2 regions of the Ideonella sp. BN130291 genome follow, and region 2 is predicted to be linked to the other one. Evidence: predicted binding sites of a transcription regulator. Region 2 holds the regulator's gene; the other holds the start of a gene.
What was found. The regulator FNR, encoded in region 2, switches genes on or off when oxygen is low (the NO sensors DNR and NnrR bind a similar motif). The targets are predictions, from matches to a motif close to TTGATNNNNATCAA.
Positions count from the first base shown of each region.

Region 1: the regulator FNR is predicted to act here: its motif matches at 4,142-4,155, upstream of cyoA (ubiquinol oxidase subunit II).

Region 1 is NZ_JAZARE010000002.1:494,949-503,542, forward strand. Features, by position in the region: gene VPH43_RS05625 (DUF6351 family protein) at 1-1,132, opposite strand, end outside; gene VPH43_RS05630 (hypothetical protein) at 1,273-1,575, opposite strand; gene VPH43_RS05635 (hypothetical protein) at 1,604-1,810, opposite strand; gene VPH43_RS05640 (hemerythrin domain-containing protein) at 2,211-2,663, shown strand; gene VPH43_RS05645 (MFS transporter) at 2,743-4,089, opposite strand; gene cyoA (ubiquinol oxidase subunit II) at 4,215-5,306, shown strand; gene cyoB (cytochrome o ubiquinol oxidase subunit I) at 5,315-7,315, shown strand; gene cyoC (cytochrome o ubiquinol oxidase subunit III) at 7,335-7,958, shown strand; gene cyoD (cytochrome o ubiquinol oxidase subunit IV) at 7,955-8,344, shown strand; gene VPH43_RS05670 (SURF1 family protein) at 8,354-8,594, shown strand, end outside.
Region 2 is NZ_JAZARE010000013.1:141,863-150,456, reverse strand. Features, by position in the region: gene VPH43_RS24310 (heavy metal translocating P-type ATPase) at 1-860, shown strand, start outside; gene ccoS (cbb3-type cytochrome oxidase assembly protein CcoS) at 860-1,024, shown strand; gene ccoN (cytochrome-c oxidase, cbb3-type subunit I) at 1,103-2,545, shown strand; gene ccoO (cytochrome-c oxidase, cbb3-type subunit II) at 2,562-3,182, shown strand; gene VPH43_RS24290 (cbb3-type cytochrome oxidase subunit 3) at 3,198-3,356, shown strand; gene ccoP (cytochrome-c oxidase, cbb3-type subunit III) at 3,353-4,276, shown strand; gene ccoG (cytochrome c oxidase accessory protein CcoG) at 4,289-5,740, shown strand; gene VPH43_RS24275 (hypothetical protein) at 5,755-6,015, shown strand; gene VPH43_RS24270 (hypothetical protein) at 6,036-6,299, shown strand; gene fnr (fumarate/nitrate reduction transcriptional regulator Fnr) at 6,316-7,086, opposite strand; gene hemN (oxygen-independent coproporphyrinogen III oxidase) at 7,186-8,594, shown strand, end outside.

The sequences.
Region 1 (8,594 bases), on a different contig from region 2:
TGACGACCATGGCGGTGGCCATCACGTCAGGGAATGCCGCGTCCGGCATCACACCGTCCAGGATGCCGGGGTAGTTTTGCGCGATGAGCAGCTGCTGGATGGCACCGCCCGAGCCCCCCATGCCGAGCATCCAGCGCGCCACGCCATAGGCCTTGGCCACGTGCTCGCGCAGCATCATCGCCGTCTCTGCGGCGATCACGTCGTTGACGTTGACCTTGTGCACGTTGAGCGTGGACACCGCATACGCATAACCTTTGCCGAGCGCATACAGGCTTTGCTGGTCGATGGTGTCTGACTTGAAGACGTCGGTGACCTGGCTGACGCCCTGCTGGTACTGCGCGGCCGTCGACTCGCCAAAGCGCAGGATGAGCCGCTGGTTCCAGCTCGTCGGCACGGCAGCCGGGTCCTTGCCGGGCTCCTGCAGCACGGCAATGCGGTAGATGGACCGGTTCAGCGTGCCCGACTCCACCCGCACGATGAAGGGCACGGTCTTGCCCTCGCTGGTGGTGGTGGCGGCCATGTCGCTGGGCCATGGCGGCGCCGGTGGTGCAGGCAGCGGCTTCGGTTCGCCTGAGCGTGTCAGGTAGAACCAGTCGTAGCGCGTCGGCGCGGAGCAGTCCAGGTCGAGGGGCGCACCCAGGCCGGACTCCGCCGTGCGGCATTCGAAAGGACCGATGCGCTGGCCTGAAAAAACAGGCCCGGTGCTCGGGTGGTTCACGACGTTGATGTGCGCATGCCCACCCGCAATGCGGCTCCAGGCATCCACCCGGTTGTGGCCCAGCGCCAGGCCCGGCAGCAGCACCTGGTACACCGCGGGATCGGCGGTCGGTCGAAGGGGCTGCTGGACCACGACGCCATTGACCGCCAGGTGCACCGAACGAGGCGACGCGCTGGTGCCCAGGCGCACGCCCATCAGGACCGTGCCGCCGGTGACCATGTCGGGTCGGCTGGACAGCACCGACAGCTGGAGTTGCGCTGGGGGCGGCCGGCTTTCGGCCCCGCTGGTAGAGGGTGGCGCGGCCATGGTCGTTGCCGTCATCGCCCCCGTCAGCAGTGCTGCGCCCAGCGGCGTTGCGCAGCGATTTGCGAAGTGCCGCAACACGGCCTTCGTCAAGCCAAGCATCGTCTTCATTTGTGTGCTCCCTGTTTGCTCGTTCGCCGATGTCGGCCGAGTACGGGGAGGATGCCACCTGCGGTGCAGGCTGTCATTGGCTGGAAGAGGCCTGAAGCTCTCCGCGTTGTGGTGGAGGAGAGCGACGCTCGCAGCCGCGCCTACAGCTGCTCCACAAGATGAGCGCGCACCACGATCTCGTCCTGCTCGAAGCGCTGCTCCAGCTCAGCGCGATGGCTGGCCCACCAGGCCTTGTCGAGCGTGGGCGTCATCACTTCCAGCACCACGATGTCGTCAGGCACCACGGCGCCTGATTCATCGTCACGCCACAGTCCTTTCGCCGGCGCGCGGCTGAAGCTCGTGAGGCCACCGAAGCGCTGCACCAGTTGGTTGCGCTCGTGCGCGAACCGCTGGCGTTGCAGTGCCTGGTCGCCATCTGGCTGCCAGGGCAGAAGGATCTGCACGAGGTACATGCTCCCTTCGGAGCAGGGGTCATGCCCGTGAGTCGGCGTCCGGCTGCTCGACCGGTGTAACCACCTGACCGTTCACCATGACCTTGTCGCCGATCACCTCAATGAGCATCGCGCCAAAACGGCCTTCCCACAGGTATCGCAGCACGCCGTCGGCGGCCAGCGGCAGCGCGGTCTGCTCGCTGGCGTCGCGCAGCAGCAGCACTTCCGGCAGAAGAGGAGCGTTCACAACAACCGGCTCCTAGGGCGCACTCAAAGCCAATGCCAGATGCGCAACAGCCAGGCGGGCGGGCGGCGGGTGGACGGGCGATAGTTCTCACGAAGCAGCTGGGGCATAGACGTCTCCTGAAGCTGTACGTTTATACAGCATTTTCAAAGCGCCGTTTTCCCAACCGGTACAATCGCCCAGACCCAACCAAGGCGCCTGCGCGGGCGCCTTGACGTTTCAGTGGTGCATCTGGCCACCGCCCCGCGCGAGCCCTTACGGCCCGCTCCATCCCACCCCTTCCCGCTGCAACGCCCGGCACTCCTTGCCGCTCCATGCGTTGCCTACGCGGGCCATGACGGAGACCAGAATGACTCAACAATCCAAAACCCTCGCGACGTCGTCCCCCGCATTCCTGGACGCCGTGGCGCTGCTGCAGTCCGACAACCAGGCCATGAAGGCGCTGTTCGACCGGTATGCAGGGCTGGTGCAACAAGGCGCCGCCAACGAGCAGAAGCGCTCGCTGGCCGATGACATCTGCTGGACGGTGACCGTGCACATGGCCGCCAAGGAAGAGATCTTCTACCCCGCCGCCGCTGACGCCATCGATGCGCAGCACCTCCTGCACGAGGCGACGGTTGAACACAACAGCACGCGACACCTCATCGCCGACCTCGTGAGCATGTCGCCGGACAAGCCGCACTTCGATGCGACGATGAAGGTGCTGGGCGGCCATGTCGGCCAGCATGTCGGCCGGGAGGAGAGCGACCTCTTCCCGAAGGTGCGGCAGTCGAGCCTGGACCTCCGGGCCATCGGCGAGCGGTTCGCCGAGCGGAAGGAAGAAATCATGGCCGAGGTGGAGCAGGTCGAGGCCTGACGAGTCCAAGCGCAAGGGCCGCTCGGCTGAGCGGCCCTTCTGCACTCACTGTCTGACCGGCCCCGCAGTGGGACAGCCCTCAGTCCCGCACCGCCGACATCGTGCGGTTGGCCCGCAGCGCCAGCAGCGTGCAGGCGGCGCCGGACAGCAGGTACAGGCTCACCGCCACCAGCCCGAAGCGCGCCGACAGCCCCAGCGCCACCAACGGTGCAAAGGCCGCGCCCACCAGCCAGGCCAGGTCGGCCGTCAGCGCCGCCCCGGTGTAGCGAAAGCGCGGCAGGAAGTTCGACGTCACCGAGCCGGCGGCTTGGCCGTAGGACAGCCCCAGCAGCACGAAGCCCACGAGGATGAAGGCATCCTGCGCCAGCGGTCCGCCGCCCAACAGCCAGGGCGTGAACAGGCTGAAGACGGCGATGGCGATTGCCAGCGTGCCCAGGGTGCGGCGGCGGCCGATGCGGTCGGCCAGCAGGCCCGACAGCGGCATCGCGGCCGCGGCCAGCAGCGCGCCCACCAGTTCCACCGACAGGAACTCGCCGATCGACTGCTGCGAGTACAGCGCCACCCATGACAGCGGGAACACCGTCACCAGGTGGAACAGCGCATAGCTCGCCAGCGCGGCAAAGGCGCCGATGAAGACGTTGTGGCCCTGAGCGGCGACCAGGTCCCGCACGTTGCACGGCTCCAGCTCGTGCGCCTCCAGCTCACGCTCGTATTCATGCGTGACCACCAGGCGCAGGCGGGCGAACAGCGCCACCACGTTGATCGCAAAGGCGGCAAAGAACGGGAAGCGCCAGCCCCAGCCGAGGAAGTCGGCGTTCGAGAGGTTCCCCCAGAGGTAGGCAAACAGCCCGCAGGCCACCAGAAAGCCCAGCGGCGCGCCCAGCTGGCCCAGCATGGCGTACCAGCCGCGGCGCTGCCGGGGCGCATTGAGGGCCAGCAGTGAAGGCAGGCCGTCCCAGGAGCCGCCCAGCGCCAGCCCCTGGCCGATGCGACACAGCGCCAGCAGCACGATCGCCAGCTCTCCTGAGCGCGCGTAGCTCGGCAGCAGCGCCATGCCCACGGTGGAGCTGCCGAGCAGGAACAGCGCCACGGTCAGCTTGGTGCCACGCCCGAAGTGGCGCTGCAGCTGCATGCCCGCCAGCGTGCCGATCGGCCGCACCACGAAGGCCGCGGCGAACAGCACAAAGGCCCACAAGGTGCCTTCCAGCCGGCTGGCAAAGGGAAAGAAGACGGCCGGGAACACCAGCACCGAGGCGATGCCGTAGACGAAGAAGTCGAAATATTCCGACGCCCGCCCGATCACCACGCCCACGGCGATGTCACCGGGCGCCACGCTGGCAGCGTCGTTGCGGGGATCGGGGGGAGCGGAGGGGTCCTGGGGCGCGCGGCGGGCCGGGTCGAAATCGTGGATGGCGGCAGAAGGCATTGAGGTACGGCAAGAGGGCGGCCCGGGGGCCCTGGGACAAAATGTCCAATCGTTGAGCGGCGTCAATGAAGATACATTCGCCACCGATGCGCAACCCTGGTTTACCCGCGCGCTCGGTAACCCTGATGTCCACTCAACGCCTCCTCCCCCGAACCCTGGCCCTGCTGGCGATGCCCGGCGCGCTGTTGCTGGCCGGCTGCGACACCATCGTGATGAAGCCGCACGGCCACGTCGCGGCCCAGCAGGCCCAGCTGATCGTCACCTCCACGCTGCTGATGCTGCTGATCATCGTGCCGGTGATCGCGCTGACGCTGTTCTTTGCCTGGCGCTACCGGCAATCCAACGCCTCGGCCACCTACACGCCGGACTGGGACCATTCCACCCGGCTGGAGCTGGTGATCTGGGGCGCGCCGCTGCTCATCATCATCGCGCTGGGCGCGATCACCTGGATCAGCACCCACAAGCTGGACCCCTACCGCCCGCTGGACCGCATCGACGCGCAGCGCGCGGTGCCCGCTGACATGAAGCCGCTGGTCGTGCAGGTGGTGGCGCTGGACTGGAAGTGGCTGTTCCTCTACCCCGAGCAGGGCATCGCCACGGTGAACGAGCTGGCCGCGCCGGTGGACCGGCCGATCGAGTTCCGCATCACCGCCTCGAACGTGATGAACTCGTTCTACATCCCCGCGCTGGCCGGCCAGATCTACGCGATGCCGGGCATGGAGACCCAGCTGCACGCGGTGATCAACAAAGCCGGCCGCTATGAAGGCTTCTCTGCGAATTACAGCGGCGGCGGCTTCTCCGACATGCGTTTCCCCTTCCTGGGCCTGTCCACCGCCGACTTCGAGCGCTGGGTGGCGGACAACAAGGCGCAAGGTGCCAACCTCACGCGCGCCGCCTACCTGCAGCTGGAGCAGCCGAGCAGCCGCGAGCCGGTGCGCCGCTATGCCGGCGTGGATGCCGACCTCTGGGGGGCCATCGTCAACCGCTGTGTCGACGGCAGCAAGATGTGCATGCACCAGATGATGGCGATCGACGCCGCCGGCGGCCTGGGCAAGCAAGGCATTGACGGCCTGGCCCGCAGCGCTTGGCGCAACGCCGATGGCAGCACGCTGCAGCGCACGGTGGTCGCCTCGGCCGCCGTCTGCACACCCGCCAACCCGAGCGGAGCGCCGCTCACGCTGGCCGCCCTGCCCGCCACCCCCGCTGCCGCGAAGTGAGTGCCGCCATGACTTCCGACCTGCTGTTCGGCCGCCTGAGCCTGGAGGCCATTCCCTACCACGAGCCCATCCTCGTCGGCACCTTCGCCGCCGCGGCGCTGGGGGGCCTGTTCGTGCTGGTGTGGCTCACCCGCATGCAGCTGTGGACGCCGCTGTGGCGCGACTGGATCACCAGCATCGACCACAAGAAGATCGGCATCATGTACATCGTGCTGGGCCTGGTGATGCTGCTGCGCGGCTTTGCCGACGCGGCCATGATGCGCGCACAGCAGGCCATGGCCTTCGGCGACAACCCCGGCTTTCTCCCGCCGCACCACTATGACCAGATCTTCACCGCCCACGGCGTGATCATGATCTTCTTCGTGGCCATGCCGCTGGTCACGGGCTTCATGAACTACGTGGTGCCGCTGCAGATCGGCGCGCGCGACGTGGCCTTCCCGTTCCTGAACAACTTCAGCTTCTGGATGACCGCCGGCGGCGCGGCGCTGGTGATGATGTCGCTCTTCGTGGGCGAATTCGCCAAGACTGGCTGGCTGGCCTATCCGCCGCTGTCGGGCCTGCTGCAGAGCCCGGACGTGGGCGTGGACTACTACCTGTGGTCGCTGCAGATCGCCGGCATCGGCACCACGCTGTCGGGCATCAACCTGATCGCCACCATCATCAAGATGCGCGCACCCGGCATGACGATGATGAAGATGCCGGTGTTCACCTGGACCAGCCTGTGCACCAACGTGCTGATCGTTGCCACCTTCCCGGTGCTGGCGGCCACGCTGGCGCTGCTGACGGCCGACCGCTACCTGGGCACCGCCTTCTTCACCAACGACATGGGCGGCAACGCCATGCTGTACGTGAACCTGATCTGGATCTGGGGCCACCCCGAGGTCTACATCCTGGTGCTCCCGGTGTTCGGCATCTTCAGCGAGGTGGTGTCCACCTTCAGCGGCAAGAAGCTGTTCGGTTACGCGTCCATGGTGTACGCCACGGTGGTGATCACCATCCTGTCGTACCTGGTGTGGCTGCACCACTTCTTCACCATGGGCTCGGGCGCCAGCGTGAACTCGTTCTTCGGGATCACGACCATGATCATCTCGATCCCCACCGGGGCCAAGATCTTCAACTGGCTGTTCACCATGTACCGCGGCCGCATCAAGTTCGAGGTGCCCATGCTGTGGACGGTGGGCTTCATGGTCACCTTCACGGTCGGCGGCATGACGGGCGTGCTGCTGGCGGTGCCGGCGGCCGACTTCGTGCTGCACAACAGCCTGTTCCTGATCGCGCACTTCCACAACGTGATCATCGGCGGCGTGGTGTTTGGCCTCTTCGCCGGCATCAACTACTGGTTTCCCAAGGCCTTCGGCTTCAAGCTCGACGCGTTCTGGGGCAAGGTGAGCTTCTGGTGCTGGTTCGTCGGCTTCTGGGTCGCGTTCACGCCGCTGTACGTGCTGGGCCTGATGGGCATCACCCGCCGCATGAGCCACTTCGACGATCCGTCGCTGCAGATCTGGTTCCAGATCGCGGCCGTGGGCGCCGGCATCGTGGCCCTGGGCATCGGCGCCTTCCTTGTGCAGCTGGTGGTGAGCTATCGCCGCCGTGAGCAGCTGCGCGACGTGACCGGTGACCCGTGGGAGGGCCGCACGCTGGAATGGTCCACCGCCAGCCCGCCGGCGGACTACAACTTCGCGTTCACGCCCATCGTGCACGAGCAGGATGCCTGGCACGACATGAAGCGCCGCGGCGCGCAGCGCCCGCTGGCCGGCTTCAAGGCCATCCACATGCCGAAGAACACCGCCGCGGGCTTCGTGATCGCGATGCTGGCCACCGCCTGCGGCTTTGCACTCATCTGGCACATGTGGCTGCCGGTGATCGCGACCTTCGCCGCCACGGTGATCGCCGCCATCGTGCACACCTTCAACTACCAGCGCGACTACCACATCGACGCCGACGTGGTGGCCCGCACCGAGCACGCCCGCACCCAGGCGCTCACCCAGGCGCTGGGCGCCGCGGCCTAAAGCCTGATCGAGCATGACCATGCACAACGCCTCCACGCTGTCGCTCAACGGCGCGCCGGTCTTCTACGACAACGGCGACCACCATCCGCAGCAGGGCACGCTGCTGGGGTTCTGGCTGTACCTGATGAGCGACTGCCTCATCTTCGCGGTGCTGTTCGCGGTGTACGCGGTGCTGGGGCGCAGCTACGCGGCCGGCCCCTCCGGCGCCGACCTGTTCGACCTGCCGCTGGTGGCCGCCAACACCGCGCTGCTGTTGTTCTCGTCCATCACCTATGGCTTTGCCATGATCGGCATGCAGCACGGGCGGCAGAAGGCAGTGCTGGGCTGGCTGGCGATCACCGGCCTGCTGGGGCTGGGCTTCCTGGGCATCGAGCTCTTCGAGTTCAGCCACCTCATCCACGAAGGTGCGGGGCCGCAGCGCAGCGCCTTCCTGTCGTCCTTCTTCACGCTGGTGGGCACGCACGGCCTGCACGTCACCTTCGGCATCATCTGGCTGGTGACCTTGATGCTGCAGGTGCGCAAGCTCGGCCTCATCCCGGAGAACAAGCGCCGCCTGATGTGCCTGTCGATGTTCTGGCACTTCCTGGACGTGGTCTGGATCGGCGTCTTCACTTTCGTCTACCTCATGGGAGTCTTGCCGTGACCGCCGCTCAACACGCCGCTTCCGAACACGACCACGCGCACGACGACGGCGGCTACCACGCCACCGTGAAGGGCTATGCCATCGGCTTCGGGTTGTCGGTGCTGCTGACCGCCATTCCGTTCTGGCTGGTGATGGGCCAGGTGCTGCCCTCGCCGCGCATCACGGCCTTCGTGATCCTCGCCTTCGCGGCGGTGCAGATGGTGGTGCATATGGTGTATTTCCTGCACATGAACGCCAAGGCCGAGGGTGGCTGGTCGCTGCTGGCGCTGATCTTCACCGTGGGGTTGGTGGTCATCATGCTGGCCGGCTCCATCTGGGTGATGGTCCACCTCAACACCAACATGATGCCGATGGCCGATCCGGCGGCCATGCGCAACATGCCCTGACCGCATCTCATGCACGGGCAGGCGCGCCGCCCCCGTTCCACGCCCGCCTTTGCGGCGCTGCTGGGCGCGGCCGCATTCGCACTGGCCGGCTTTCTCGCATTGGGCGTGTGGCAGGTGCAGCGCCTGGCCTGGAAGCAGGACCTGATCACACGCGTGGAGCGGCAGGTGCACGCCGCGCCCGTGCCAGCGCCCGGCCCGGCCGACTGGCCGACGCTCAGCCGCAACGCCGACGAATACCGCCGCGTGCGCC
Region 2 (8,594 bases):
GGCGCGGTGCACGGCTCGTGTCCGGTGCCCCGGGCCAGGCACCCGACGCCCTGCTGCAGGCCGCCGCCGGGCTGGCGCGCTGGTCGCAGCACCCGCTGTCGCAGGCACTGGCCGAGGCGGTGCCACAAGCCGATGCCACCCCCCGTTGGCAGACGGTGCAGGAGACATCCGGCGCGGGACTGAGCGCATGGGACGAACAGGGTTGCGAATGGCGCCTGGGATCAGCCGCCTGGCTGGGCCAGCCCCACATGGCGCAGGCCGCGGGCGATCACCTGCAGGCCTTCTTCGGTCGGCCGGGCCGGCCGCTGCTGTGCCTGGAGTTCGATGAAGCCCAGCGGCCGGATGCCGCCGCGGCCATCCAGGCGCTTCGGGTGGATGGCGTGCGGGTCAGCCTGCTGTCCGGCGATGCGCCATCGCGCGTGTCCGCACTCGCGGCCCGCCTGGGCATCGCCGATGCACAAGGCGGCTGCTCGCCCGACGCCAAGCTCGCTGCCATCCGCCGGGCGCAGGCGGACGGCACGCGGGTGGCGATGGTGGGCGATGGCGTCAACGACGCACCCGTGCTGGCCCAGGCCGACGTGTCGTTCGCAATGGCGCACGGCGCCTTCGTGGCGCGGGTGCATGCGGACGCGGTGATCCTGTCGAACCGGCTCGCGGACTTCGTGCACGCGCGCCGCCTGGCCCGCCGCACCGTGCGGGTGATGCGGCAGAACCTGGCCTGGGCCGCCGCCTACAACCTGGCCTGCGTGCCGCTCGCCCTGGCCGGCGCGCTGCCGCCCTGGGCCGCCGGGCTCGGCATGGCACTCAGCTCGCTGCTGGTGGTTGGCAACTCGCTGCGGCTGGCCCGTGCGCACTCGTGATGGACATCCTGTACCTGCTCATTCCCGTGTCGGCCCTGCTGGTGCTGGCCATCCTGGGCGTGTTCGCCTGGGCGCTGCACGGTGGCCAGTTCGATGACCTGGCGCGTGAAGGCGAACGCATCCTCGACGAACCGCTGACGCAGCGCAAAACACCGGGCACTTGATCGCCGTCAAGCCCTGGGAAGCCCCTGTCCCGAACAATGGAATCAGTTCAATTCCATTGCCCTGAAAGGACGCGCAACATGGCTGCCTCCGCCTCCGTCGCGCCGGTGTACGACGACGATCCTGTCCGCGGTTTCGCGCTTGCCGCGGTGCTGTGGGGAGTGGTCGGCATGCTGGTCGGCGTGATCATCGCCGCCCAGCTCGCCTGGCCCGACCTGACCTTCGGCATTCCGTGGCTGAGCTACGGCCGGCTGCGGCCCCTGCACACCAATGCGGTGATCTTTGCCTTCGGCGGCTGCGCCCTCATGGCCACCAGCTTCCACGTGGTGCAGCGCACCTGCCAGGTGCGGCTGTTCGCGCCCTGGCTGGCCCGCTTCACCTTCGTCGGCTGGCAGCTGGTCATCGTGGCCGCAGCCGTCACCTTGCCGCTGGGCTACACGCAGGGCAAGGAATACGCCGAGCTGGAGTGGCCGATCGATGTGCTCATCACGCTGGTGTGGGTGGCCTATGCGATCGTGTTCTTCGGCACCATCGGCAAGCGCCGCGTGCGCCACATCTACGTGGCCAACTGGTTCTTCGGCGCCTTCATCCTCGCGGTGGCGCTGCTGCACCTGGTGAACGGCGCCGCCATGCCGGCGAGCTTCTGGAAGAGCTACTCGGCCTACGCCGGCGTGCAGGACGCCATGGTGCAGTGGTGGTACGGCCACAACGCGGTGGGCTTCTTCCTCACGGCCGGCTTCCTCGGGATGATGTACTACTACATCCCCAAGCAGACCGAGCGGCCGGTGTATTCGTACCGGCTGTCGATCGTGCACTTCTGGGCCCTGATCTTTACCTACATGTGGGCGGGCCCGCACCACCTGCACTACACCGCCCTGCCCGACTGGGCGCAGAGCGTGGGCATGCTGTTCTCGCTGGTGCTGCTGGCGCCCAGCTGGGGCGGGATGATCAACGGCGTGATGACGCTGCAGGGTGCCTGGCACAAGCTGCGCGACGACCCGATCCTCAAGTTCCTGATCGTGGCGCTGTCGTTCTACGGCATGTCCACCTTCGAGGGCCCGATGATGTCCATCAAGACGGTGAACGCCTTGTCGCACTACACCGACTGGACCGTGGGCCACGTGCATGCCGGCGCCCTGGGCTGGGTGGGCTTCATCACCATGGGCTCGCTGTACTACCTGATCCCGCGCATGTTCGGCCAGACCCGGATGTTCAGCGTCAAGGCGATCGAGCTGCACTTCTGGATCGCGACCCTGGGCGTGGTGCTCTACATCGCCGCCATGTGGATCGCCGGTGTGATGCAGGGCCTGATGTGGCGCGCGCTCAACCCCGACGGCACGCTGGTCTACAGCTTCGTCGAAAGCGTGAAGGCCACCTTTCCGTTCTACGTGGTGCGGCTGTGCGGCGGCCTGCTGTACCTCAGCGGCATGGGCGTGATGGCCTGGAACGTCGCCATGACGGTGCGGGCTGCGCCGCGCACGGGGGCTGCCGCCCTCCCCGCGGCAGCCGTGGCCGCCGCCTGACCGGAGGAACTTCGACATGTCTGAACACGCTCAAGCGCGCGGTCACGAGCGCATCGAGACCAGCAACTTCCTGATGATCGTGCTGATCCTCATCACCGTGGCCGTGGGCGGCCTGGTGGAGATCGTGCCGCTGTTCTTCCAGCGCTCGACCACCCAGCCGGTGGCGGGCCTGAAACCCTACGACGCACTGCAGCTGGCCGGGCGCGACGTGTACCTGCGCGAGGGTTGCTACAACTGCCACTCGCAGATGATCCGCCCGCTGCACGCGGAGACGCTGCGCTACGGCCACTACTCCACCGCGGGCGAATTCGTCTACGACCATCCGTTCCAGTGGGGCAGCAAACGCACCGGCCCGGACCTGCACCGCGTGGGCGGCAAGTACAGCGACGAATGGCATCGCCTGCACCTGCTGAACCCGCGCGACCTGGTGCCCGAATCCAACATGCCGGCCTACCCCTGGCTGGAGCGTGCCGCGGTGGAGCCCGCCAGCATGGCCCCCCGCATGGTGGCCCTCAAGCGCCTGGGCGTGCCCTACAGCCAGGCCGAGATCGCCGCTGCCGGCGACGCGGTGAAGGGCAAGACCGAGCTCGATGCGCTGGTGGCCTACCTGCAGGTACTGGGCACCCAAGTGAAGTGAGAAGGACATCCGATCATGGACATCAATGACCTGCGCAGCGCCATCACCCTGGTGAGCGCCCTGATCTTCGCCGGCATCGCCGCCTGGGCCTGGCGGCCGTCCCGCCGCGCCGCCTTCGACGATGCCGCCCGCCTGCCGCTGGAGGACGACGTGGCCCGGGGAGCGCGGCGATGAGCGACTTCTTCAGCCAAGGCTGGTCCGTCACCATCGCGATCGTCACCATCCTGAGCCTCATCGCCTGCCTGGCGCTGCTGGTGATCGCCGCCCGCCGCAAGGTGATGGCCGGCGACAACACCACCGGCCATGTGTGGGACGAGGACCTGCGCGAGATGAACAACCCGCTGCCGCGCTGGTGGATGGGCCTGTTCGTGGCCACCGTGCTGTTCTCCTTCGGCTACCTGATCTTCTACCCTGGCCTGGGCAGCGCGGACGGCACGCTCCAGTGGAGCAGCACCGCCCAGCACGCGGCCGAACAGCGCAAGGCCCGTGAGGCGACGGCGCCGCTGTACGCCCGCTTTGCCGGCCTGCCGGCGGACCAGCTGGCCCGCGAGCCGCAGGCGATGGGCATCGGCGAGCGCCTGTTCGTCAACCACTGCGCCACCTGCCACGGCTCGGACGCGCGCGGCAGCAAGGGCTTTCCCAACCTCACGGACAACGACTGGCTGCACGGCGGCACACCGGAGAAGATCGCGGAATCCATCACCCAGGGCCGCCAGGGCCAGATGCCACCGATGGCCGCCGCCGTGGGCGGCGAGCAGGACGTGCGCAACGTGGCCAACTACGTGCTCAGCCTCTCCGGCAGCCCGCACAACAGCCTGGCCGCGCAACTCGGCCGCGCCAAGTTCGCGGCCTGCGCCGCCTGCCACGGTCCCGACGGCCGCGGCAACCAGGCCTTGGGCGCACCCAACCTCACCGACAAGGTGTGGCTGCACGGCTGGGGCGAGGACGCGGTGGTCGCGATGATCAACAACGGCAAGACCAACGTGATGCCGGCGCATGCGAGCCGCTTGTCGCCTGAGCAGATTCATGTGCTGGCGAGCTACGTGTGGAGCCTGTCGCAGCCCAGGGGCCAGGCCGTTGCGTCGACGCAGTAACGAAAGACGACCATGAGCCAGGGCGTCGCCCGCGTGATCCCCATCCAGCCCGCCGCCAACGACGGGCAGCTGGTATCGCTGTACGCCAAGCAGGAAAAGATCTATCCCCGCGCCGTCCATGGCTGGTTCGCCGCCTGGCGCTGGGCCCTGGTGTGGCTCACGCAGGCCCTCTTCTACGGCCTGGCCTGGTTGCCCTGGAACGGCCGGCAGGCACTGCTGTTCGACCTGGCCTCGCGGCGCTTCTACATCTTCGACCTGGTGCTGTACCCGCAGGACTTCATCTACCTGACGGGGCTGCTGGTGGTCAGCGCGTTTTCGCTGTTCTTCTTCACCGCGCTGGCCGGGCGCCTGTGGTGCGGATACGCCTGCCCGCAGACGGTGTACACCGAGATCTTTCTCTGGGTGGAGCGCCATCTGGAGGGCGACCGCATGCAGCGCCTGAAGCTGGATGCCTCGCCCTGGAGCGCAACCAAGCTGCTGCGCAAGGGCGGCAAGCAGGTGATCTGGATCGCCATCGCGCTGTGGACCGGCTTCACCTTCGTCGGCTACTTCACCCCCATCCGCACGCTGGCCGCCGAGGCGCTGCAGTTCAGCTTCGGCCCGTGGGAATGGTTCTGGGTGCTGTTCTATGGGTTTGCCACCTACGGCAATGCAGGCTACCTGCGCGAGCAGGTGTGCAAGTACATGTGCCCGTATGCCCGCTTCCAGGGCGCGATGATCGATCGCGACACGATGATCATCAGCTACGACACGGCGCGTGGCGATCCGCGCGGCACCCGGGCGCGCAGCGCCGACCTCAAGACCCTGGGCCTGGGCGACTGCATCGACTGCGGCCTGTGCGTGCAGGTGTGCCCCACCGGCATCGACATCCGCGACGGCCTGCAGTCCGACTGCATCGGCTGCGCCGCCTGCATCGACGTGTGCAACGGCGTGATGGACAAGATGCACTACCCGCACGGCCTAATCCGCTATGCCACGCAGAACGGCATGACGCAAAAGCTCACGCGTGCCCAGATGCTCAGGCGCGCCCTGCGCCCGCGTGTGCTGGTGTACGGCACGGTGCTGATCGCCATCGTCGGCGCGCTGGGCACCAGCCTGGCCCTGCGCCAGCCATTCAGGGTGGACGTGGTGCGCGACCGCACCTCGCTGGCCCGCATGGTGGAGGACGGCCGCATCGAGAACGTGTACCGCCTGCAGGTGATGAACGCCACCGAGGCGCCCCAGCGCTATCGCGTCGGGGTGAAGGGCCTGGAGCAGGCCCGCATCAATGGCGCCACCGAGCTGGAGGTGCCGGCCGCCGGTGCCCGCTGGTTCGCGGTGGCGGTGCAGGTGCCGCACGAGACGGCCCGGAAGGCGCATCCGGGCGCCCACCCGATGCAGTTCGAGATCGAGCGCCTGGGGCCGGACGGCCACCACAGCGACGCCGAGGTGAGCGAGAAATCCACCTTCGTCGTGCCGCGCTGAACAGGAGACCACCCATGACCCACGCCGTGCTTTCTTCCGCTCCGCCGTCCGCCGCCCCCACGCCCTGGTGGCGCGTCAAGGTGATGTGGCTGGTGCTGGGTGGCCCCGTGTCGGTGGTGCTGGCTTGTGCGGTCACCGCGGTGTTCATCTGGCATGGCAGCGACCGCAGCGTGATGGACTCGATCGCCCCGGTGGTGAAGCCGCGGCCGGTGGCCACCGCCGATGCACCGGCACTGCAGGCGCGCAACCACGCGGCCACGGCTGCCGGGCGCTGAGCACCATGCCGGCCGCTGCCATGCCCACCCGCCCCACGCCACTGCCTTTCGCGCAACGGGTGCTGATGCTGTTGTGGCCGGCTTTCCTGGTGGCCGGCGTGCAGGCCGCGCTGGTGTTCGTGGTGGTGGACCCGCACACGCTGCAGTGGTTTGGCGTCACGCCGATCGAATGGCCGGTGCAGGCGGTCTACACCGTCACCTTCCTCATCTTCTGGGCCACCACGGCGAGCGCGGGCGCGCTGTCGCAGCTGCTGGCCGACCCCGAAGGCCTGCCGCGCTGGTAGCGCCGCGCGGCCGGGTTCAGCAGCTGGGGCTGTTCACCAGCCGCTGCAAGGCGGCCTGGTCCAGCACGCGGATCTGGCGCTGCTTGACTTCCAGCACACCATCGTCCTGGAACTTCGAGAAGGTGCGGCTCACGGTCTCGAGCTTCAGCCCGAGGTAGCTGCCGATCTCTTCGCGGGTCATGCGCAGCACCAGGGCCGAGGGAGAGAATCCGCGGGCCTGCAGGCGCTTGGTGAGGTTGAGCAGGAAGGCGGCGAGCCGCTCTTCCGCGCGCATGCTGCCCAGCAGCAGCATCACGCCATGGTCGCGCACGATCTCGCGGCTCATGATCTTGTGGAACTGGTGCTGCAGCTCGGTGAATTCGCGCGACAGCGATTCCAGGTCCTCATAAGGAATGGTGCAGACCTGCGAATCCTCCAGCGCCACCGCGTCGCAGCTGTGCCGGTCGGTGCTGATGCCGTCCAGGCCCAGCAGCTCGCCGGCCATCTGGAAGCCGGTGACCTGGTCGCGGCCGTCCTCGGCGCTCACCCGGGTCTTGAAGAAACCGGTGCGCACGGCGTACACCGCCTTGAACGGATCGCCGATGCGAAACAGCGTCTGCCCGCGGGGCACGGCGCGCCGGGTGGCCACCAGCCCGTCCAGGCGCTGCAGGTCGGCGCCGGACAGCCCGACAGGCAAGCACAACTCCCGCAGGTTGCAGCTGGAGCAGGCCACCTTCAGCGGGTGCAACCCATCGGCGTCGGCGGCCGCTCGCGGGGGGATGGAGGGAGGGTTCGTCGGTGTCAGCATGCGCAACCTCAAGAGCTGCCCCATTCTTTGCCAGGCGGGCGTGCGGGCGCTTGAGCCAAATCAAGGCCATGGCGCCCGGCGCTTGCCACAGTAGCGGCCATGGACGCTCCCACGCTCTGCCCGCCCCCGCGCACCCCGCTGTTCCCGCCCGAGCTGCTGCAACGGCTGGACATGAACGGGCCGCGCTACACCTCCTACCCCACGGCCGACCGCTTCGTCGAAGCCTATGGCGCGGCCGAGTACCGCCAGGCGCTGCGCCAGCGCGCCGAGGGGGCCACCATCGGCGGCCGGCCGCCGCTGTCGGTGTACGTGCACATCCCGTTCTGCGAATCGGTCTGCTACTACTGCGCCTGCAACAAGGTGATCACCCGGCACCATGAGCGCGCGGCGGACTACCTGGACGCACTGGAGCGCGAGATGGCGCTGCACGTGGCGGTGCTGGGCCCGAAGGAGGTGGCCTCGCAGCTGCACCTGGGCGGCGGCACGCCCACCTTCCTGAGCGACGAGGAGCTCACACGCCTCATGACCTCGCTGCGCCGGGCCTTCCATTTCGTGCCGGGCGCGGAAATGTCCATCGAGGTCGACCCGCGCACCGCCACGCCCGAGCGCCTGGCGCACCTGGCCTCCCTCGGTTTCAACCGGCTCAGCCTGGGCGTGCAGGATTTCGACGCCGATGTGCAGAAGGCGGTGCACCGGGTGCAGTCCTTCGAATCGGTGGAGGGCTTGATGCTGAGCGCCCGGGCGCTGGGCTATGAATCCATCAACGTGGACCTGATCTACGGCCTGCCGCTGCAGACCGAAGCCTCCTTCCAGCGCACCATCGCCCAGGTGTCGCGGCTGCGGCCCGACCGCATCGCGTTGTACGCCTATGCCCACCTGCCGCAGCGCTTCAAGCCGCAGCGGCGCATCGCCTCGGCCGACCTGCCGGCGGCCGCCACCCGCATCGGCATGCTGAGCGGCGCGATCGACGGCTTCCTGCAGGCGGGCTACGACTACATCGGCATGGACCACTTCGCGCTGCACAGCGACTCACTCGCCGCGGCCAAGCGCCAGGGCCGGCTGCACCGCAACTTCCAGGGCTACAGCACCCAGCCCGACTGCGACCTGGTGGCGCTGGGCGTGTCGGCCATCGGCCGCGTCGGGGCCAGCTACAGCCAGAACGCCAAGACGCTGGACGAGTACTACGACGCGCTGCGGCAGGGCGACTTCCCCACCGTGCGCGGCCTGGCTTTGTCGCGCGACGACCTGCTGCGCCGCGCGGTCATCATGGCGCTGATGTGCCAGGGCCGGCTGGAGTTCGAATCGATCGAATCGGCGCACCTCGTCAGCATGGACAGCCACTTCCGCAGTGAGCTGGAGCGGCTGCGGCCACTGGCCGATGCCGGCCTGGTGGTGCTGGAGCCCCGCGCCGTGCAGGTCACACCAGCAGGCTGGTACTTCGTGCGTGCGGTGGCCATGGTGTTCGACCGCTACCTGCAGGACGACACCACGCGCGCCCGCTTCTCGAG